Regions from separate parts of the Pseudoalteromonas sp. P1-26 genome, predicted to be linked through region 1. Evidence: predicted binding sites of a transcription regulator. Region 1 holds the regulator's gene; the other holds the start of a gene.
The links. The regulator NrdR, encoded in region 1, represses ribonucleotide reductase genes. The targets are predictions, from matches to a motif close to AAACACNANATNTNGTGTTT.

Region 1 (11,838 bases):
GCTAATTCAATCAACATCAGTCGTTTAGTTGCACAGGTTTGCTATTACTTTGAAGCCATTGCTCAATTACCTAAAGAGCAGCGTAGTAAAGCGCATATCTCAGTACCAAGTGGTAACTTTGGTAATGTGTGCGCTGCGATGATCGGTGCTGTGCTTGGTATGCCAGTAGCGAAACTAAGTGCTACAACTAACCAAAACGACACTGTGCCACGTTTCTTACAAAGCAAAGAGTGGGCACCGAATGACACGCTTGAATCGTTATCGAACGCTATGGATGTGAGTAAACCGAATAACTGGCCACGTGTTCAGTTTATGTTGGATAACAAATGGTTTAGCTATGATGATTTTTATTCAAGCTGTGTTGGCGAAGAAGAAACAAAAGAGGTGATGAAAAAAATTCATCAAACGGGTTACATCGCAGAGCCTCATACTGCAATTGCTTATCAAGGCTTGAAAGAAAATCTAGCAGATGGCAGTGCAGGTATCTTTTTAGCGACTGCACACCCAGCAAAATTTAAAGACAGTGTAGAAGAAATTTTAGACATCGAACTACCTATGCCGAAACCACTTGCTGATGCGCTAGCAAATGAGTGTTTGGCTGAAGATATTAACTTTGATTATCAATTGCTTCGAACTGAGCTGTTAAATAAATTAGCATAACCTTGATTATAGAGCGGCTAAGCCGCTCTTTTTTATGCAGTCTTTTAATAAAGCACTCAATGAAGTAACGAATGGCTATGACGGTTTAAAATCCGCATGCTTAGAATGACCCCTGCCGAGATACACAGCAAAATACTGATCACCGAAACGAGTTCATTTTGCGTCCATTGCATCAAGGTGAATGCCGAAATAAAAATGATAAAAGGTTTAAATTCATAGTAATAGCGACGTTTTCTTTGCTTGACTCGCTGGCTTGAATGATCGGTTCTTCTGGCTTCAGAACGCATCCGCCAAATGTTAGCACCTAATAAAAATAAGATTACACCGATTAATGTAGGCACATAATTATTGGCTAATGTGATACAACTGATGCCGAGAAAAAAGTATCCGTAGGGGACTAATTCGTATATTGGTTTAGCTAACATGTACTTATACCATCCTTGATATTGACCAGTCTTATAAGCTTAGTTTGCCCTAATAAAAACGCAATTTAACAGAGCGATTTTTGTTTAAGTAACATTTTAAATATCTATGAAATATTTTAAATTTATAAATTTTTGTTATGTATCAATAAAAAAATATCATTATTAAAACACTGTGAAATAAATTCAATCCCTGTTTAAATATGTTCATCTTTACAAGATAGGCAAAAGTGCGTTTTAAGCGTACAATACAGCCTTTAAAAAACACCATACACGTTGCCTTAGGAGACCCCATGTTAGAACGTAGCATGAATATTTCGGATTTCGATCCAGAGTTATTTGCAGCCATCAATAAAGAGACGGCTCGTCAAGAAGAGCACATCGAACTGATCGCGTCTGAAAACTACTGTAGCCCACGCGTACTTGAAGCGCAGGGTTCTCAGCTTACCAACAAATATGCTGAAGGTTACCCAGGCAAACGTTACTATGGCGGTTGTGAGCATGTTGACGTTGTTGAGCAATTAGCAATTGACCGTGCAAACGAATTATTCGGCACAGATTACGCTAACGTTCAACCACATGCGGGTTCACAAGCAAACGCAGCTGTTTTCCAAGCTCTTCTTCAGCCGCACGATACAGTACTAGGTATGAGCTTAGCTCATGGTGGTCACTTAACTCACGGCTCACACGTTAACTTTTCTGGTAAAACGTACAATGCAATTCAATACGGCCTAAACGACGAAACAGGCGAAATTGATTACGCTCAAGTTGAAGCACTTGCATTAGAGCACAAGCCAAAAATGATCATCGCTGGTTTCTCTGCATACTCAGGCGTTGTTGACTGGGCTAAATTCCGTGAAATCGCTGATAAAGCAGGTGCATACTTATTCGTAGATATGGCTCACGTTGCTGGTCTTATCGCGGCTGGTGTATACCCAAGCCCAATCCCTCACGCACACGTTGTTACAACAACAACTCACAAAACATTAGCAGGTCCTCGTGGCGGTCTAATCGTTTCTGCATGTGGAGATGAAGAGATCTACAAAAAGCTAAACAGCGCTGTTTTCCCTGGCGGTCAAGGTGGTCCTTTATGTCACATCATCGCTGCTAAAGCGGTTGCTTTCAAAGAAGCATTACAACCAGAATTCAAAGCGTACCAAGCGCAAGTTGTTAAGAACGCACAAGCAATGGTTGAAGTACTGCAAGAGCGTGGCTATAAAGTTGTTTCTGGTAAAACAGACAACCACTTATTCCTTCTTGACCTAATCGATAAAGATATCACAGGTAAAGATGCTGACGCTGCACTAGGTAACGCAAACATCACTGTAAACAAAAACTCAGTACCAAATGACCCACGTTCACCGTTTGTAACGTCTGGTCTTCGTATTGGTTCTCCGGCTATTACTCGCCGTGGTTTCAAAGAAGCTGAGTCAAAAGAGCTTGCAGGCTGGATCTGTGACGTACTAGACAACATCAACGATGAGTCTGTACAAGCAGAAGTAAAAGAGAAAGTTAAAGCTATCTGTAAAAAATTACCAGTTTACGCTTAATTACTAGTTAAACCGTAATTAAGATAACAATAGCGTTGTTTTTTGCTATTATAAAGGCCGCTTACTAAGCGGCCTTTTTTTGTTTTTTATAAACGGAAGTTGAACCCTATGCATTGCCCTTTTTGCACCGCAAAAGATACTAAAGTAATTGATTCTCGACTAGTTGGCGGTGGTCACCAAGTGAGACGTCGACGTGAATGTAACGAATGCCATGAGCGCTTTACCACCTTTGAAGGCGCTGAACTTGTGATGCCAAGAGTCATCAAGCAAGATGGTAGCCGCGAACCATTCAATGAAGACAAATTACTGAATGGCTTGCATCGCGCTTTAGAGAAACGCCCAGTGAGCACTGAGCAGGTCGATGAAGTCGTTAACATTATTAAATCTCAACTTCGTGCTACGGGTGAGCGTGAAATCTCTAGCCATTTAATTGGCGAATGCATCATGGAGTCACTAAAGAAACTCGACAAAGTAGCCTATGTGCGCTTTGCATCGGTTTATCGTTCATTTGAAGATATTCGCGAGTTTGGTGAAGAGATCGCTCGTTTAGGTGATTAATCATGTCGTTTACAGAGCTTGATACAGCTTACATGGCTCGTGCCATTGAGCTTGCTAAACAAGGTCGTTTTACTACGACGCCAAACCCGAATGTTGGCTGTGTTTTGGTTAAAGATGGCGAAATAGTCGGTGAAGGGTTTCATCAATTAGCAGGGCAGGGCCATGCTGAAGTGAATGCCTTGGCTGTAGCTGGCGACAACGCGAAAGGCGCCACTGCATATGTGACTTTAGAGCCTTGTAGTCACTATGGGCGCACTCCACCTTGTGCCGAAGGTTTAAAAGCAGCAGGTGTAAGTAAGGTCATTGCAGCTATGGTTGACCCAAACCCTGCGGTGAGTGGTCGCGGCCTACAAATTTTAGCTGACGCCGGTATTAGCGTTGCATCTGGTTTACTTGAACAACAAGCGCGCGATTTAAATAAAGGTTTTTTAAAGCGTATGGAATCTGGATTGCCATATGTGACTTGTAAAATGGCATGTAGTTTAGATGGTAAAACAGCGCTAAATAACGGCCAAAGTAAATGGATAACAGGCCCTAAGGCGCGCCAAGATGTGCAAGCATTTCGTGCGCAAAGCTGTGCTATCCTAACCGGTGCAGACACCGTTATTACTGATAATGCCAAACTTAATGTCCGTGTTGATGAGTTGCCATTTACCATGCCAACCTCGTTGCCTTTGCGCCAACCAACCCGAATCATTATTGACTCACAAAACAGGTTAACGCCTGAACTTGCGTTATTCAGCATCGAGAGCCCGATGATAATTTTTACCACGTCGCTTGATAATCATACCAAGTGGCCTCACTTTGTTAAACACGAAGTGGTGCCAGCAAATAACAATAAAGTTGATTTATCGGCGGTTTTAAAGCGTCTTGCTGAACTACAATTTAATCATATTTGGCTCGAAGCGGGTGCAACCCTTGCAGGGGTGTTCGCAGAGCAAGATTTAATTGACGAATACATTGTTTATATTGCCCCTAAGTTAATAGGTGATATGGGCAAAAGCTTACTAAACTTTGCAGAAGTCACCATGATGAGTGATATCACTGAACTGACCTTTACTGATACAGTGATGATTGGCGATGATATTCGCTTAACAGCGATAAAAGCAAAGCAAGCCACAGACATTGAAAATAAAGAGTAGCACTATGTTTACTGGAATTATTGAAGCAACAGGTAAAATTGTTGAACTAACACAAAAGCAAGGTGATCTAGCTATTCGTATTCAAAGCCCTAATTTGGATATGAAAGACGTCAAGCTCGGTGACAGTATTGCCACCAATGGTGTGTGTTTAACGGTTGTCGCTAAACATAGCGATGGTTTTAGTGCTGACTTATCAAACGAAACAATTAGCTTAACTGGGTTTGCACATTATAAAAAAGGTCAAACAGTTAACCTCGAAAAAGCCATGCAACCGGTTTCTCGCTTAGGTGGGCACTTAGTGTCAGGGCATGTTGATGGTATTGCGACTGTCGAAAGTATTAGTCCCAATGCTCGTGCAACCGAGTACTGGTTAAGCACAGACAATGATTTAATGAAGTACATTCCGTACAAAGGTTCTGTGTGTATTGATGGCATTAGCCTAACCGTCAACGAGGTTGAGCAAAATCGCTTTAAGCTGACGATTGTTCCGCATACTGCAGAGCAAACAACGATTGCAGAATTTCAGGTGGGGACTCAGGTGAACTTAGAAGTTGACCAGATTGCTCGCTATTTAGAGCGCCTAATTAAAGGGGCTGAACAACCTTCCCGTTCAGACATATCAATGAGCTTGTTAGCACAAGCTGGCTTTATTAAGTAAGCAAAGATACGTCACTATTAATCATACTCTCATGGGCACATTATGAATTTACACAGCGCGCAAGAAATTATCGATGACATTAAAGCCGGTAAAATGGTTATTTTAATGGACGATGAAGACCGAGAAAATGAAGGCGATTTAATCATCGCAGCAGAGCACATTAGTGCTGATGCTATCAACTTTATGGCAACACATGGCCGTGGTTTAATTTGTTTAACAATGACACAAGAGCGTTGTCAGCAGTTAGAATTACCACTGATGGTGAAAAATAACGGTGCAGCTTTTTCAACTAACTTCACTATGTCGATTGAAGCGGCGAAAGGTGTAACTACAGGTATTTCAGCGGCCGACCGTGCACGTACCGTTCAAGCCGCAATCGCTAAAGGTGCCGTGCCGAGCGATATCGTTCAGCCAGGGCATATTTTCCCAATTATGGCGCAGCCTGGTGGCGTGTTAACACGTGCAGGTCATACTGAAGCAGGTTGTGATTTAGCGCGTTTAGCGGGTCTTGAGGCGTCATCTGTGATTGTTGAAATCTTAAACCCAGATGGCACCATGGCGCGTCGCCCTGATCTTGAAGTATTTGCTAAAGAGCATGACTTAAAGATTGGCACCATTGCAGATTTAATCGAATACCGAAACCTAAACGAAACCACCATTGAGCGCGTTGCTAAATGTAAACTGCCAACAGATCACGGTGAGTTTGATTTAGTGACCTACAAAGACACCATTGATGGTCAGCTTCACTATGTTTTACAAAAAGGTGAAGTATCGAAAGACGAACCAACGTTAGTACGTGTTCACTTACAAAGTACCTTTAACGATATTCTATTATCAGATAGAAGTGCTGATCGTAGCTGGGGCTTATCAGATGCGATGGCTTATATCGCTGAGCACAACGGTGTGCTGGTTATCTTGGGTAAACAAGAGTCAACAGAAGACCTAGAAGCAACCGTTAAAGCCTTTGCCGCTGAAGATGCTGGCGAAAATGTGAGTCATCGTAAATTCCAAGGTACATCGCGTACTGTGGGTGTGGGCTCGCAGATTTTGGCTGATTTAGGTATTGAAAAGATGCGCTTAATGAGCCGTCCTAAGAAGTACCATGCGTTATCTGGTTTCCACTTAGAAGTGGTTGACTATGTTGAGCCTCGCTCTTAATTAGGTAAAACAGATTTACTAGGCTACTTTTATATTTTTGTGGTATTATGCGCCGTAATTTTTGCGCAATCGCAACCGCTTAAACTTATTTTTTAGGGTTATTAAATGAAAATTATTGAAGGTAACAAATACGCACCGGGCAAAAAATTTGCCATTGTCATTTCTCGCTTTAATGACTTTATTGGTAGCAGCCTATTAGCAGGTGCTGTTGATGAGCTTAAGCGCACAGGTGGCGTATCTGAAGACGACATTACAGTTGTTTACGTACCAGGTGCCGTTGAATTACCTTTAGCAGCGAAACGCGTTGCAGCAAAGAAAGAACACGATGCAATCATCGCTTTAGGCGTAGTGATCAGAGGTGGTACACCACACTTTGATTTAGTCGCTGGCGAATCAAACAAAGGTCTTGCGCAAGTATCTCTTGAGTATGATATCCCGGTTGCATTTGGCGTATTAACCACTGAAAGCATTGAGCAAGCAATTGAGCGCGCAGGTACCAAAATGGGTAACAAAGGCGGCGAAGCTGCTTTAGGTGCGCTTGAAATGGTTAATGTGTTAGACAAAATTTAAGTTTAAGGAATCTCTGTGAAACCAGCAGCAAGACGTAAAGCACGTATCTTAGCACTTCAAGCCGTATACTCTTGGCAGTTAAGCGGTAACCCAATTGCTGATATTGAACAGCAAATGTTAATTGAAAATGATGTGACTAAGATCGACGTCGAATATTTCAAAGACCTAGCACGCGGTGTTGTTGTTAACTGTAAGCAATTAGATGAAATCGTTGCGCCACATTTAGCACGCCCAGCTGATGAGTTAGACATGGTCGAAAAAGCAATTTTACGTCTGTCTGGCTATGAGTTGAAATTCCGTGAAGACGTACCTTACAAAGTGGCAATCAATGAAGGCATTGAGCTTGCTAAGATGTTTGGTGCTGAAGACAGCCATAAGTTTGTCAACGGTGTACTTGATAAAGCAGTGAAAGAACTGCGTAAGTAAGTAACCCCGTAAAGGAGAGCCGGCTTGGGCCGGCTTTTTTGTGTATGAAGGAATTTGAACTAATCAATCGTTACTTTAAGGGGCGTGGCATTATTCGCCGTGATGTGAACCTAGGTATTGGTGACGATTGTGCCTTAGTAACTGTGCCTGAAAACTGTCAATTGGCGGTAACAACAGACACCTTAGTTGCGGGCGTACACTTTTTTGATGACATCTCTGCGCGTGCCCTTGGGCATCGAGCTTTAGCTGTTAACTTAAGTGATCTTGCGGCAATGGGCGCTGAACCTACGTGGATTTCGGTAGGCCTAACTTTGCCTGAAGCAAATATAGAGTGGCTTGAAGAGTTCACTGAAGGCATGCATGAAATTGCAGAGTACTTCAATGTGCAAATCATTGGTGGTGATACCACTCAAGGCCCTTTAACTATTACGATTTGTGCTAAAGGTATCGTGCCTGAAGGCAAAGCACTGCGCCGTAGCGGTGCTAAAGTTGGCGATTGGATTTATGTAACAGGTCCATTAGGTGATGCTGGTGTAGCCATTGAAGCCCGTAAACAAGGCCTCGATATCGCCCCTGAACACTTAAGCTATTTAAATAATCGCTTTGATTATCCGACTCCACGTGTTGCAGCTGGTCAGGTTCTGCGAGGCGCTGCCTCTGCAGCAATTGATATTTCCGATGGCTTATTAGCTGACTTGGGCCATATTTTAGCGCTATCGCAAGTTAGTGCGGTGATCAATGTTGATAAAGTGCCTGTTTCTGATGCATTAAACTCGTCGATTCCACGAGCAGAGCAATTTGACTATATCTTAAATTACGGTGACGACTACGAGCTGCTGTTTACTGTGCCAGAAAGCAATAAAAGCATGGTTGATATGAAGCTACGCCAATATGGTGTTGAAGCAAGTTGTGTAGGTCAAATTAAAAGTGGCGAAGGTGAGATTGAGCTATTACTTGATGGTGAGCAATTTAATTATCAAGGTAAGGGCTTTCAGCACTTTACGAAGGAGCCGGTTTGAGCAGTAACCGATTATTCAATTTAAAACGCCCACACCAATTTTTTGGTTTGGGTTTTGGCTTAGGCCTTGCCCCTAAAGCACCTGGCACCTTTGGTACCTTTGCTGCCTTGCCACTTATTTTTACTACTATGTACTTTCCACTGTGGTTACAGATTGTGTTTGCCATCGTGATCAGTGTATTTGGTATTTGGGCATGTGGTAAAACAGCAGATGACTTAGGGGTACATGATCATCCAGCCATTGTTTGGGATGAAGTTGCTGGTTATTATATCACCATGATTGGTGCTGCACTGAGTTGGCAGTCACTGTTGGTTGGTTTTTTATTGTTCCGCTTTTTTGATATCGCTAAACCAGGCCCTATCCGAATTCTAGATAGACGTTTACACGGTGGCTTGGGCATCATGGCTGATGATATTTTAGCAGGTATATTTTCATTAATTTGTGTTCAAGCCTTGTTTAAAGCAGGCTATTTGCCTTTTTAAACGATGAGTTAAGTGTTACTTGGTGGCAAGTATATGATGCGATTTCTAGTTGTCTGTTTGTTGATGCTTTGCAGCACGTCTGCGTTTGCATCTATTACTGACTATGTCGTCAAACAGTGGAACATCCAAAATGGCTTGCCATCGCAATCTTTAAAAAGCATTGCTCAAGATGAGCAAGGTTATATGTGGCTAGGTACTCAGTTTGGCTTAAGCCGCTTTGATGGTAACACCTTCACTAACTTCAATACGCAAAACAGCGATTTCCTACCAAGTAATGGTATTAATAAGCTATTAGTTGATAGTACTGGGTTACTTTGGGTTGGTACCAAAAATGGCTTGGTAACACTTGATCCTAAAACCATGATGTCGCAAACCTTTAACGTTAAAGGTCCGGTTCGCGATATTCTTGAAGACTCCAAAGGCAGTATATGGATTGCAGCGAATGGCCTTTATTACGTTGCTCGAAATCAAGTCACACTCAATCAAAACTCAGCGTTAATTGTACCTGTATCTAATGCCACTGCAATTACGCAAATTGTTGGTTCAGTGAGCCAAATGGCGTTGTCGCCAGAAGGCATTTGGCTGGTCAATGAGCGTCATTTATTGCGTTTAACCAATACCTCTTCTGACTTTGCTAAATTACGATTAGAGCTGACTGCCAAAGTTTCATTACCTGAGCGTTTAGCACAAACAATTATTCATGATATGGCTTGGCTTGAAGGGAACTTATACCTTGCCTCAGAGCTGGGTGCCTACTTCCTTGATTTAGATGACGAGCTGCGTCCATTCCCACTGCCAAATGCCAGTAACTCTGCCGTTTATAAGTTTATGAGCGACTCAGATGGAGCGCTCTGGATTTCGACCTATGGCCGACTGTTATTTCGTGATAACTCAGGGGATTGGCAATGGGTTGAGCCAAGCCAGCTCGATCAAAGCATTTGGTTTGCCGATATTTTCCGTGACAATCAAAATAACATTTGGCTGGCAAGCTTCAGTGAAGGCTTATGGCTTGCTCACGAAGGGCGTATTGAACGTCACTCAGCTATCTCAAATATGACCGAAGCGGTGATGGCAATTAGCCAAGCACCTGATGGCAAATTATGGGTGGCTAACCGCAGCGGTGTTGGTTACTTCGATTACAACAAGAATTTTGTAAATCAAATTCCGAGTAACCAGTTTGGTCGAGCAGCAGTGCACGACTTACAATTTGATGGTGACCGTTTGTACATCGCAACAGGCCGCGGTGTGTTTTATTACGAAAACCAAAACTTGTATACGGTGCCGGGGCGAGCACTGCGCGATAACCCAGTATTCGCAATTAGCCGTTCTAGCAAAGGCGGTTTTTGGCTCGGTACTGGCCGTGGTATGTACCGCTTAAGCTACGGTGGTTTAACACCCTTTGCATACAATGCTTTCTTAAGCAGTAAATTTATTACCTATGTTCTGGATGAGCAAAACTTTGGCTTAATTGGCACCAGTAAAGGGGCTTATTACTTTACCGACCGCGGGATTGAAAAAATTGGCGACCAAACCAGCTTAGAAAGTGCCTACGTTACCAGTATTTTGAATATTGAAGGGGTGGGGATATTAATTGGCTCACTTAACGATGGTTTATTTTATCGCAGTACCAAAGGCCAGTGGCGTCAGTTAGATGCAACAGACGGTCTGCCGTATGGCTCTATTTTTAGTCTTGTTTACGACAAGCAATTAAAACGTATCTGGGTCAGTACCATGAAGGGTGTATACCGCATGCCAGTCGAGCAGTTTGGTACTGATATCGAGAGCTTAAAAGTAGAACAAGTGATCTCATCGTTCGACCGTCAACTTGATGGTAAAGCAAGTCAGTGTTGTGCTGGTCTGGGTCATGATGCTGTAGCAGATACAGGTAACTCTATTTGGTATCCAAGCCTACAAGGTGTGGTAGAAATACCAAAGAGCGTTGAGCTTTTTGGTGTACAAGCACTTAAGCCTCGTATTGAAAGCTTGATCACGCCGCTTCGTCATTTAAGTACAGCTACTTTAGGCAGTAAGCCAGAGCTACAAATTGATGAACGCGATGTAACGTTAAAATACACTGCGATTGATTATTATGCTCCTTCAAGTATTGAGTTCCGTTACCGTTTAAGTGGCCTAGACAGTGACTGGCGTTATGCCAATACTCGTCGTGAGGCAATCTATACCAACTTACCGCCGGGGTCGTTTTTATTCCAACTTGAAGCAAAACGCCGTGGTGAAGATTGGCAAAAAGCACGTCGTACTGAGTACAGCTTTGTAGTGCCGCGCCGTTTTGATGAGACTATTTATTTTAGACTCTTGATCACTAGTAGCTTTATTTTACTGTTCTACCTTGTATTTTGGGTATTTAGAGCGCAAGAGAAACGTAAGCAATTAGCCCTTGAAAGCTTAGTAACAGAACGTACCGTAGAGCTTCGAGAAGCTAACGATAAGCTTAATCAAGTGAACTCACAGCTTAAGTTAGTTAGTCACTCAGATGAGCTTACAGGCCTACGTAGCCGCCGCTTCTTGTTTGATCAGCTCCCTAAAGATATCGAACACTTCCAGCGTAACTCGCAATCATTGCAAGCGCAGGGTAAGTCGCTCGTGCTATTGATAATTAACTTTGATAACTTCAGTCGCATTAATGATGCATATGGCCCGCTCGCCGGCGATAGCTGCTTACAGCAAATGGCGACTTTACTGAATAGCCGTACTCAAGGTTCTGACTATGTTGCACGTTGGAGTGGCGATGAGTTTTTACTCTTACTACGTGATTTCAAACGCACAGCAATAGACAATTATGTGGCCGATTTATGTGAAGCAATTGCAGCAAACCCATTTAGATTACCGAATGGAGAATCGACCACGATTACTGCGTCGGTTGGCTGGTCTTTCTATCCTTTACCTTTATTAGGTGGCCAAGTTATTGGTTGGGAAACCTCAGTTAACCTTGCTGATATTGCATTGCATCAAGTGAAAAAGCGCGGTGGTGATGGCGTTGCCAACATTACCTTTGACGAGCAATTAGATGCCTTTGAGTTCGAACAAAGCCACAATGTTGATCAGCAGCTTAGTGCACTACAAGCTAATGGTTTAGCCGATATTAAAATTTGGATGCGCTAGCGTTTCTATTGGTATTAAAAAAGGAGCCTTAAGGCTCCTTTTTAGTGAATGCTGTTTGGCTTAAGCCATGAAC
Region 2 (11,838 bases), on a different contig from region 1:
AGTTTAAGCGTTTAGTTCTTGATAAAGAAGTACGTTTACGTGGTGCTTATGTAATTAAAGCTGAGCGCGTTGAAAAAGACGAAAACGGCGAAATTACGACTATCTTCTGCTCTTATGATCCTGAAACTCTGGGTAAAAACCCAAGTGATGGCCGTAAAGTTAAAGGTGTTATCCATTGGGTATCAGCGAGTGAATCTATCACAGCTGAAGTTCGTTTATACGACCGTTTATTTAACGTACCAAACCCAGCGGCAGCAGAAGACTTTAACGCAACACTAAACCCTGAATCACTTGTGGTTCTTGAAAATGCGAAAGTTGAGCCATCACTTGCAAATGCACAAGCAGAGCAGGGCTTCCAGTTTGAGCGTACAGGTTACTTCTGTCGTGATAGCAAAGCAGAAACCTTAGTATTCAATCAAACTGTGGGTCTTCGTGATTCATGGGCAAAGATTGAACAAAAGGGCTAATAGCTAATTTTACTTAGTTTCTATGCTAATAAAAAACCCTTTCACTTTAAAAGTGAAAGGGTTTTTTTATAACTATTAGAAGCGATTAGAAATAACCGCGAATACCCAAGCTGAAGTTACGACCAGGTAGTGGTGCTTTTTCTTTAATGAATGAGCTGTGTACGAAACCAAGTTCATCGGTTAAGTTGTCAACATTGATGTAAAGCTGTGTATCAACAGGACCTAAGTCAAGTTGGTAGTTAGCTGATGCATCAAACAGGGTATAACCGTCAGTTTTTGTCTCGTAAGCAGTAATGTCAGACTGCTCAAAATAATGAGTACCGGTTAGGCTAAACTTCCAATCAGACACTGTGTACTGTAATTCAGAACCCAGTTTATTAGCAGGGATACGAGGTAAGTAACCTTCATCATCTTTTAGCTTAGCCGTTGTTGAATCACCAAACACTTTAACTAGCGCACTTGGCGTCACTTGATAATGTACGTCAAACTCAATACCGTATAATTTCGCATCTTTACTTGTAAATTGGTAAACCGCCATTGCATCTTCATCTGCATCAGCTGCTGATTCTAAGCCATGCTCTTCATCAAAAACTAAACCGGTGTTTAGCTGGTAGTAATAGTTTTCAATGTCGTTATAGAAGAAGTTAACTGTGTAACCAAAGTCACCAATAAAGCGGCGGAAACTTAAATCAAAGTTCGTTGCAGTTTCTTGCTCGATATCTTCTGGCTCAAAATGAATTTCGCCATCTTCAATATGATAACCAAGACCTAGCTCGTAAGTGCCTGTTGCGATATGAATGCCGTTTGATAGTAATTCAGCACTTAGTGGCGCACGTTCTGAACGAGATACACTTAAAGCAACACTTTGGCCTTCTTGATATTGCCAAATTGCACCTGCAGATAAGCTTAAGTTTGTGAAATCTTCACTGTAGTTAATGATTTCAGCTTCTTCTTCGTCATGGTGCTCTTCTTCCTCTTCATGATCGTGATGATGCTCAGCCATGCTTACAGCAGAGTCGATTTGGTAATCTTCAAGGCGTGCACCTAGCTCAACGGTCACATCACCAAACTGGCGTTCTTCAAGAACGAATAACGCGTTTGTTTTAGTAACACTTGCTGGCGTAAAGGCTTCTTCACCATCTGCATCATAGTCAGACTCAGTGTAGTGATAACCAGCCATACCGTGCCAAAGGCCTAACTTGTGCTCAACAGTTGCACGTGCTTCGGTTGTTTTGTTTGTAAACACCGTGCCCACTGCACCATCTTCAATTTCAGCGTGTTTGTAGTCTGTGTAGCCAACGCGTAGTGAGATATTTTCAATCCAGTTATCATGAAGTGCATAGCTCATGTAACCTTGCCAGCGGTCTTGCTCTAGCTGTGCAAATACTGATTCCTCGTGCTCTTCTTCACCTTCATGCTCATCATGATCTTCCTCTTCTTCATGATGATGATGCTCATGAGCAGGAATGCCATAATCTGTTTCGATGCGACCGAATGACACACCTAGCGTTAGGTGATCGCCGACGTAACTAGTACCAAAGTTAACTGTTTGGCTATCGATAAAGGTGTTTTCTACGCTGTTAGCTGTTTCGTGTTCTTCATGCTCTTCACCTTCATGCTCCTCATGTTCCTCAGGAAGCTCAAAGTTTGGTGTGTCATAATCGTGACCTTTGCGCTTTGTACCATCGAAATGAAAGTTGAAACCATCATTACCGGTTTCAAGTTTTGCAGCATAAGTGTTTGTATTTGATACTGTATCGTGTGTGTATTGTGCAGCACCGGTTAAAGAGTCAATGTTATCGGTAGGAATACGGTTATCAACAACGTTCACCACACCACCGATAGCACCAGAGCCATAAAGTAGGGTAGCAGGGCCGCGAAGTACTTCGATTTGCTCTGCTGCTAGGCTGTCATTTGATGTTGCGTGGTCAGGGCCGATACGAGATGCATCACTGCTATCAAGGCCATTTTGGGTGATCTTCACACGCGGACCATCTAAACCACGAATAATAGGGCTTGATGAAACTGGGCCAAAGTAGCTAGCATTAACGCCCGGTAAACCTTTTAGTGTTTCCCCTAATGTCGGTTTTGCTTTGTCTTTTAACTCATCACCGGCTAAAACATTCACAGGCGAAATCATTTCAAGACTATTTTTATGAAGTGCTGATGCATAAACAACAACTGTTTCAACCGATGTTGGTGTAAGCGTAACCACAACATTTTGGTCTTCGCCATTAATAGCAACACGCTTATCGATGAAATTGTTTTTACTGATGTGAAGCTGACCTTTATTGTCTACATCAATTTTAAACTGACCTTGTTTGTCAGTGACAACGCTTTGTGATTTGCCGTGTACATGTATTTCAGCATTGCTGATAGGTTGTTGGTTTTTATCTAATACTTGACCTGTGATCACAGCAGCCATTGTTGATTGAGAAAACAGCGCAGCGGCAACAGCACTAGAAAGAATTGAAACTTGTTTCATCATTACTACTTCTAAGTTTGTTGTTGAGTGTGGTGATATAATATAACACTGCAATTTTTTAACTGCAATAACGTTATACTATAACTTTACCTAAGTCGCGATTTTAACACCATACACTATACTTAGACTGTTACACTGAGATGGCCAAATCTTATGTCTGATAAAAATAGGGTATACAAAGCAAATTTTACCATTGCTGATTTAAGAGAGCATCGTAATCACAAAGAGGTGTTTACCACTGCTTGTGACCGTCGTGAAAGCTATCAACACTTTGTACTCAAGCTTTTAAGTTATTGCTTATTTTCACACAACGAAACAGCCATATTGAATGCAAGGTTCAGTCATGCTGAACCAGATGTATCAATAAAAGCGCTTGATGACCATTATCAAACATGGCTTGCTGTTGACCAACCGGATATTTTACAGCTCAACAAAATTGCAAAGCGGGTTGATGAGCTATGGGTCGTGACAACCTTAAATAACAATTGGCTTAAAGAAAATGAACACCAGTTAGAACTTATCAATAATGGTCATTTAATTGCGTTTGATGACAATTTCATTGAGCAATTAGCGAGTCATCTAACTAAAAACTTACAGTGGGATGTTACGATTGATCAGCAAATGGTGAGTGTGTCAGATAAAGAAAATTTCTACCAAACCAGTGAGCTTATTTGGCATTAAAGCTCAATTTTTATCTTTCCATTGGGTTTACTACAACACAGCAACACTTCGCCTGTTCGAACGAACGCAAGCGGCTCTTGATTGTAGCTCACATCACCTTCGACTAATTTTGCACGGCAAGCGCCACAATAACCTTCACGGCATTGGTAGGGTACATCTATTTTGTTTTGTTCTAGGCATTCAAGGAGAGATGAACAGCCAGAATCAAATTCAAGATTCTGGCTGTCTGTTCCTGCAAGGATAACCTCTGCAGTGTTGTTTGAGCTCATTACAGGTCGAAGTCACCAAAGTCAGATGCATCAACTTGAGAGTCAATTTGACCAACAAGGTAAGAGCTGATTTCAGCTTCTTGTGGAGCAACTTGAACGTTGTCTGATACTAACCAAGAGTTGATCCACGGAATAGGGTTACTCTTACTTTCGAACTGTGCAGGTAGGCCTACCGCAGTCATACGCGCATTAGTGATGTATTCAACGTATTGGCATAAGATATCTTTGTTAAGGCCAATCATAGAACCATCTTTGAACAGGTATTCTGCCCAATCTTTTTCTTGTTCTGCTGCTTCAACAAACATCTGAATTGCTTCTTCACGACATTGTGCTGCAACGATTGCCATTTCTGGGTCGTCTTTACCTTCTTGCATAATGTTCAAGATGTGCTGTGTACCAGATAAGTGTAACGCTTCATCACGGGCGATTAGCTTGATGATTTTTGCATTACCTTCCATTAATTCACGCTCAGCGAAAGCAAATGAACAAGCAAAGCTTACATAGAAACGAATCGCTTCTAAGATGTTAACCGACATCATTGCAAGGTAAAGTTGCTTTTTAAGGTCAAATAAGCTGACTTTAACTTCTTCACCGTTGATCACATGTTTACCTTCACCGTATAGGTTGTAAACAGAAATCATGCTGATTAAATCATCGTAGTACTTAGTTACCGCATCAGCACGCTCACTGATTTTCTCGTTGCTTACGATATCGTCAAAAATAAGTTCAGGAGATTGCGTAACGTTACGAATAATGTGCGTGTATGAACGGCTGTGAATAGTTTCACTGAACGCCCATGTTTCAATCCAAGTTTCTAGCTCAGGAATAGACACAATAGGTAGTAACGCAACGTTAGGCGAACGACCTTGCACACTATCAAGTAGCGTTTGATATTTTAAGTTGCTTAAAAAGATGTGCTTTTCGTGCTCTGGTAACGCTTGGAAGTCAAGACGGTCTTTACTTACATCAACTTCTTCAGGACGCCAAAAGAACGAAAGTTGCTTTTCAATTAGCTTTTCGAAGATAGGGTACTTTTGTTGGTCGTAACGTGACACGTTTACCGTTTGGCCGAAAAACATCGGTTCTTGTAATTGGTTATTATGATTTCGGCTAAAAGTTGTATATGACATAGTGATTTCTCAAAAAACAGTCAGGACAAAGCGGGCTAATGAGCCCGCTTTTGTTATGTTATTAATTTAATTAGATTTTACAAGCGCCGCCTGCACAACCGTCATCTTCTACCTCTGGTGTTAACTCATCTTGAGAGTCTGATGCACCATCACGTGTGTTGTGATAGTACAGGGTTTTAACACCAAGTTTATACGCAGTCAGTAGGTCTTTTAATAGCACCTTCATAGGTACTTTACCGCCTTCGTACTTAGATGGATCATAGTTAGTGTTTGCAGAGATCGTTTGGTCAACGAATTTTTGCATAATACCAACAAGTTGTAGGTAACCATCGTTTGAAGGAATATCCCACAGTAGCTCGTAGTTATCTTTCAGATTTTCATAATCTGGCACTACTTGCTTTAAGATACCATCTTTACTTGCTTTAACGCTGATATGACCACGTGGTGGTTCAATACCATTTGTTGCGTTAGAGATTTGCGATGATGTCTCTGAAGGCATTAGGGCAGATAGCGTAGAGTTACGCATACCGTGCTCTTTAATGCTTTCGCGTAATGAGTCCCAATCTAAGTGAAGCGGCTCTTCACAGAACTGATCTAGGTCACGCTTGTAAGTATCTGTTGGCATAATGCCTTGAGAATACGTTGTCTCGTTAAATTTAGGACACGCACCACGTTCTTTAGCTAACTCATTTGATGCTTTCATTAGGTAATATTGAATTGCTTCAAATGTTTTGTGAGTTAGGGCATTTGCGCTGCCATCTGAGTAACGCTTACCATTTTTCGCTAAGTAGTACGCGTAGTTAATAACACCAATACCTAGCGTACGACGACCCATAGTTGCGTTTTTCGCCGCAGGAACAGGGTAGTCTTGGAAATCAAGTAAGTTATCAAGAGCACGTACTGCAAGTTCAGCAAGTTCCTCTAATTCGTCAAGTGATTCAATTGCACCTAAGTTAAACGCCGACAGCGTACAAAGTGCAATTTCACCTTCTTCATCCATTACATTGCTAAGTGGCTTAGTTGGTAATGCAATTTCTAAACATAAGTTAGATTGACGAATTGGTGCCACAGTCGAGATGAACGGGCTGTGCGTATTACAGTGGTCAACGTTTTGTAAGTAGATACGACCTGTGCTCGCACGCTCTTGTGCAAACATTGAGAATAACTCAATCGCCTTAATACGTTTTTTACGAATTGACTCGTCTTGCTCGTATTTGATGTATAGCTCATCAAACTTTGCTTGATCTTCAAAGAATGCATCGTATAGACCCGGTACATCTGAAGGGCTAAATAATGTGATGTAATCGTCTTTGATTAAACGGCTATACATTAATTTATTGAACTGCACACCGTAGTCAAGGTGACGTACACGGTTATCATCAACACCACGGTTGTTCTTAAGAACAAGTAGGTTTTCAACTTCTAAGTGCCAAAGTGGGTAGAACAACGTTGCTGCGCCGCCACGAACACCACCTTGTGAACAGCTCTTAACTGCTGTTTGGAAGTGCTTATAAAACGGAATACAACCTGTGTGGTACGCTTCGCCGTTACGAATAGGGCTACCAAGGGCACGGATGCGACCGGCATTAATACCAATACCCGCACGTTGCGAAACGTATTTAACAATCGCAGACGATGTTGCATTGATAGAATCTAGGCTATCACCACATTCAATAAGTACACATGAGCTGAACTGACGTGTAGGGGTACGTACACCTGCCATGATAGGGGTAGGTAATGAAATTTTGAATGTAGATACTGCATCATAAAAACGCTTGATGTAATCAAGGCGTGTCTCTTTTGGATAATCAGAGAATAAGCTTGCAGCCACTAAGATATATAAAAACTGTGCACTTTCGTAGATTTCACCAGTAACACGGTTTTGAACTAAATACTTACCTTCAAGTTGCTTTACAGCAGCGTAGCTGAAGTTTAAGTCACGGTTGTGATCGATGTAAGCATCTAACTCGTCAATTTCTTGCTCGGTATAATCAACAAGTAGGTGTTGATCATAACGCTTGTCTTCAACTAATTTCGTGATGTGATCGTATAAGCGTGGTGGCTCAAATTGACCGTACGCTTTTTTACGTAAATGGAATACAGCTAAGCGAGCAGCTAGGTATTGGTAATCAGGCGTATCTTTAGAGATCTGATCAGCTGCAGCTTTGATGATTGTTTCATGAATGTCATCGGTACGAATGCCGTCATAAAATTGAATATGTGATTTTAATTCAACTTGTGAGACAGACACATTCTCTAGACCTTCTGCGGCCCAAGCGATCACGCGATGGATCTTATCTAGATCAAGTGACTCTTTACGGCCGTCACGTTTGCTTACAGATAGCTGTTGGTTCATAGTTTTGCCTGTATTCCTTGGGAAATTATAGTTGTAAAGACAAAGGTATTCTTTATGTAATTATTATTATTAAACGCCAGGGTGATCTAATTGAATAACATTTAGCCACAATATCTGGTGTTGTTTAAATTGCAGATCACAAGATAGTGTGGTCTGCGCTGTTTTGCAAGGGATAGAATTGCCCCACTTTGTGGATAACTATTGGATAAACGCATTGTGTTAGTGACCATTAACCTTTGAACATTCATAGACGACGAAATTTGTAGAAATCAACAAAAGATCCAGAAAATTTACCGTTTTTAAAAATAAATTTTGACTGATTTTTTTATCATCAATGAATGCTCAAAAGTAAATCAAATCACAATATATGGTGTTTCAGTTATCAAATAACACTATATATGGTTAAAACCATCTATTGGCGTTTGCCAATTGAAATCCGCTTGCCAGCCAAGTGCAGCGTCTACACTGGGTATATAACCCCATAACGCTGTTGCGCTGTACATATTGGCCGCTTTTGCAGCTTGAATATCACGTTCAGCATCACCGATATACAAACAACGGCTCGGATCAACATCTAAGATCTCAGCAGTGTGTAATAGTGGATCCGGTGATGGTTTTGACACAGCTAATGTATCGCCACTCACAACTGCCTTTGCATCACGCAAAGAGGGAATAGCTTGCACTAAGGGCTCAGTTAAAAAGCCGGGCTTATTAGTCATAATGCCCCACTTAATATTGTTTTGCTCAAGTGCAATTAAAAGCTGTTCGATGCCATTGAAACATTTACTGTGCACAGCAATATCTTCGGCGTAGTAGTCAAGAAGCTGCTGGCGCAAGGCGAGTTGTTCAAGTTCGGGCCATTTATCCCCAAACCCTACTTCTAATAATGCATTTGCACCGTTAGACGCAGCAGGGCGATAAACATGCTCAGCAACAGGCGCCACATTGGCATCTGCTAACACGCGGTTCAATGCGCCACCTAAGTCATCTGCGGTATCGAGTAGTGTGCCATCTAAATCAAAGATAAAAGCATCAAAATCGATAGAGGGTGTTTGTACACCACTCATCAGGCTAGTTTCTCAAAGTGCAGGATGTAATTAACACTTACATCATCATTTAAGCTGTACTGCTTAGAAAACGGGTTATAGTTAAGGCCGGTACTGGCGCGTACTTTTAATCCCGCTTCTTCTGCCCATGCAATAAGCTGTGCAGGTTTGATGAACTTTTTATGGTCATGAGTACCTTCAGGGACCATCTTTAAAAGCTTTTCAGCACCGACAATAGCAAACAAATAAGCTTTTGGTGTTTTATTTAATGTTGAAAAGAATACATCGGCGCCCGGTTTAGCAAGCTTTGCTACAGCACGAATAATAGAAGCAGGATCTGGAACATGCTCAAGCATTTCCATACAGGTCACAACATCAAAGCGAGCAGGGTGCTCAGCAGCAAATTGCTCTGCAGGTACCTTTATATAATCAACAGGTACGCCTGTTTCTAAACTATGTAACTTAGCAACGGTAAGTGGCTCTTGGCCCATATCGATGCCGGTTACTTTAGCGCCCATACGCGCCATACTTTCACTTAAGATGCCGCCACCACAGCCAACATCTAAGGTTTCCTTATCAAATAAGCCGCCTACTTTATCAGCGACAAAATCCAAACGTAGAGGATTTATTTCATGAAGGGGTTTGAACTCTCCGTCGCGGTCCCACCAACGTTCTGCGATGGCTTCAAACTTTGCAATTTCTGCATTATCTACATTTTGATGCTCGGTCATAAAAAACTTCCTCGTTAATCTGAGGCCATTATATAGGGGGAAATTAATAAATCGCAAAGATTTAGCGCCTGTAAATCTAAATAAATTGTGATAGCATGGTCTGGAAATAATAACTAAAGCTCTTAAGACGGCGGTTTGCCTCTTAATGAGTCAATACTGAAGGAATGTGAAATCAAATGACTGATCTCGCCAATGAAATTCTGCCAGTCAATATTGAAGATGAATTAAAAAACTCCTACCTTGATTACGCGATGAGTGTAATCGTAGGACGTGCATTGCCAGACGTACGTGACGGCTTAAAGCCAGTTCACCGCCGCGTTCTGTTTGCAATGAACGAACTCAATAATGATTGGAATAAACCTTACAAGAAATCAGCACGTGTTGTTGGTGATGTAATCGGTAAGTACCACCCACATGGCGACAGCGCGGTATATGACACCATCGTTCGTATGGCGCAGCCTTTCTCATTACGCTACATGCTTGTTGACGGCCAAGGTAACTTTGGTTCTGTTGACGGTGACTCTGCGGCAGCAATGCGTTATACGGAAGTCCGTATGGCGAAAATGTCACATGAATTATTAGCTGATTTAGAAAAAGAAACGGTTGATTACGTACCGAACTACGACGGTACTGAGCAAATTCCTGACGTATTACCTACTAAAGTACCTAACTTATTAGTAAATGGTTCTTCGGGTATCGCGGTTGGTATGGCGACTAACATTCCACCTCATAACTTAACAGAAGTTATCAATGGTTGTTTAGCGCTTATTCAAAACCCTGATATGTCAATTGCTGAGCTTATTGAATATATCCCGGGTCCAGATTTCCCGACTGCGGCGATTATCAATGGTAAAAAAGGCATTGAGCAAGCGTACTTAACCGGTCGTGGTAAAGTATATATCCGTGCTCGCGCTGAAATCGAAGTTGACGAAAAAACCGGTCGTGAAACAATCATCGTTCACGAAATCCCTTATCAAGTTAACAAAGCACGCCTTATTGAGAAGATCGCAGAGCTTGTTAAAGATAAGAAGATTGAAGGTATTAGCGCACTACGTGACGAATCAGATAAAGACGGTATGCGTATCGTTATCGAAATCAAACGTGGTGATGTTGGTGAAGTAATCTTAAACAACCTATATGCACAAACTCAGTTACAAACTGTGTTTGGTATGAACATGGTTGCACTTGATAACAACCAACCTAAGTGTTTCAACCTAAAAGAAATGCTTGAAGCGTTTATCGTGCACCGTCGTGAAGTTGTTACACGTCGAACTGTATTCGATTTACGTAAAGCCCGTGACCGTGCACACACGCTTGAAGGCCTAGCGATTGCCCTTGCGAATATCGACCCAATTATCGAACTTATTCGTAAGTCACCAACACCAGCAGAAGCAAAAGCTGCACTAACAGCACGTCCTTGGGAACTAGGCACTGTTAAAGCGATGCTTGAAAAAGCGGGTGAAGATAACGTAGCACGTCCTGATTGGTTAGCGGCTGAACTAGGTATTCGTGACGGTCAGTACTATTTATCTGAGCAACAAGCACAGGCAATTCTAGACCTACGTTTACACAAACTAACAGGTCTTGAGCATGAGAAGATCTTAGACGAGTACCAAAACTTACTTGATCTAATTGCTGAGCTTTTACACATTCTTTCAAGCCCAGAGCGTCTAATGGAAGTTATCCGCGACGAGCTAGTAGAAATTAAAGAACAATATGGTGACGAACGTCGTACTGAAATCAGTGCAGCTGCTCACGATATTAGCCTTGAAGACCTAATCAATGAAGAAGACGTTGTCGTAACGCTTTCTCACGAAGGTTACGTTAAGTATCAACCATTATCTGACTACGAAGCACAGCGTCGTGGTGGTAAAGGTAAATCAGCAACGAAGATGAAAGATGAAGACTTCATAGAACGTCTATTAGTTGCTAACACGCACGATACAATCTTATGTTTCTCAACAGCAGGTCGCTTATACTGGTTGAAAGTATATCAGTTACCATTAGCAAGCCGTGCAGCGCGTGGTAAGCCAATTGTTAACTTATTACCACTTGAAGCTGATGAGCGTATTACAGCTATCTTACCAGTACGTGAGTACGAAGAAGATAAATTCATCTTCATGGCAACTGCGTTTGGTACAGTTAAGAAAACACCACTTACAGCATACAGCCGTCAACGTGCGAGCGGTATCATCGCTGTTAACCTAAATGAAGGCGATAGCCTAATTGGTGTTGATATCACTGATGGCACGAATGAAATCATGCTATTCACTGATGCTGGTAAAGTTGTTCGCTTTAAAGAAGCAGAAGAGTCAGAAGTTGTTGATGAAAACGGTAACCCAGTTCTAGACGAAAACGGTAACCCAGAAATCCGCTTCAAAGGTGTACGTCCAATGGGTCGTACAGCAACAGGTGTTCGTGGTATTAAGATGGCTGACGACCAACGCGTTGTGTCGTTAATCGTACCTAAGTCAGATGGTGCAATCCTAACTGTGACAGAAAACGGTTACGGTAAGCGTACAGCACTTGAAGATTACCCATCGAAGAGCCGTGCAACACAAGGTGTTGTATCAATCAAAGTAAGCGAGCGTAATGGCGCTGTGGTTGGTGCAGTACAAGTTGACGATAACGACGAAATCATGATTATCTCTAATCGCGGTACCTTAGTACGTA

Region 2: nrdA (class 1a ribonucleoside-diphosphate reductase subunit alpha) is a predicted target of NrdR. The motif match lies at 7,492-7,511, and genes of this name have one in related genera.

What each region holds. Positions count from the first base shown of each region.
Region 1 covers NZ_LKDX01000037.1:10,251-22,088, reverse strand. Annotated here, with positions in the region: gene thrC (threonine synthase) at 1-660, shown strand, start outside; gene AN394_RS21935 (hypothetical protein) at 717-1,085, opposite strand; gene glyA (serine hydroxymethyltransferase) at 1,376-2,632, shown strand; gene nrdR (transcriptional regulator NrdR) at 2,741-3,190, shown strand; gene ribD (bifunctional diaminohydroxyphosphoribosylaminopyrimidine deaminase/5-amino-6-(5-phosphoribosylamino)uracil reductase RibD) at 3,193-4,332, shown strand; gene AN394_RS16135 (riboflavin synthase) at 4,337-4,990, shown strand; gene ribBA (bifunctional 3,4-dihydroxy-2-butanone-4-phosphate synthase/GTP cyclohydrolase II) at 5,033-6,148, shown strand; gene ribE (6,7-dimethyl-8-ribityllumazine synthase) at 6,254-6,718, shown strand; gene nusB (transcription antitermination factor NusB) at 6,734-7,144, shown strand; gene thiL (thiamine-phosphate kinase) at 7,189-8,163, shown strand; gene AN394_RS16110 (phosphatidylglycerophosphatase A) at 8,160-8,645, shown strand; gene AN394_RS16105 (ligand-binding sensor domain-containing diguanylate cyclase) at 8,679-11,765, shown strand; gene dxs (1-deoxy-D-xylulose-5-phosphate synthase) at 11,826-11,838, opposite strand, start outside.
Region 2 covers NZ_LKDX01000035.1:12,501-24,338, reverse strand. Annotated here, with positions in the region: gene glnS (glutamine--tRNA ligase) at 1-467, shown strand, start outside; gene AN394_RS15695 (TonB-dependent receptor domain-containing protein) at 553-2,952, opposite strand; gene AN394_RS15690 (YaeQ family protein) at 3,106-3,633, shown strand; gene yfaE (class I ribonucleotide reductase maintenance protein YfaE) at 3,630-3,902, opposite strand; gene nrdB (class Ia ribonucleoside-diphosphate reductase subunit beta) at 3,902-5,032, opposite strand; gene nrdA (class 1a ribonucleoside-diphosphate reductase subunit alpha) at 5,103-7,388, opposite strand; gene AN394_RS15670 (HAD family hydrolase) at 7,781-8,455, opposite strand; gene ubiG (bifunctional 2-polyprenyl-6-hydroxyphenol methylase/3-demethylubiquinol 3-O-methyltransferase UbiG) at 8,455-9,165, opposite strand; gene gyrA (DNA topoisomerase (ATP-hydrolyzing) subunit A) at 9,342-11,838, shown strand, end outside.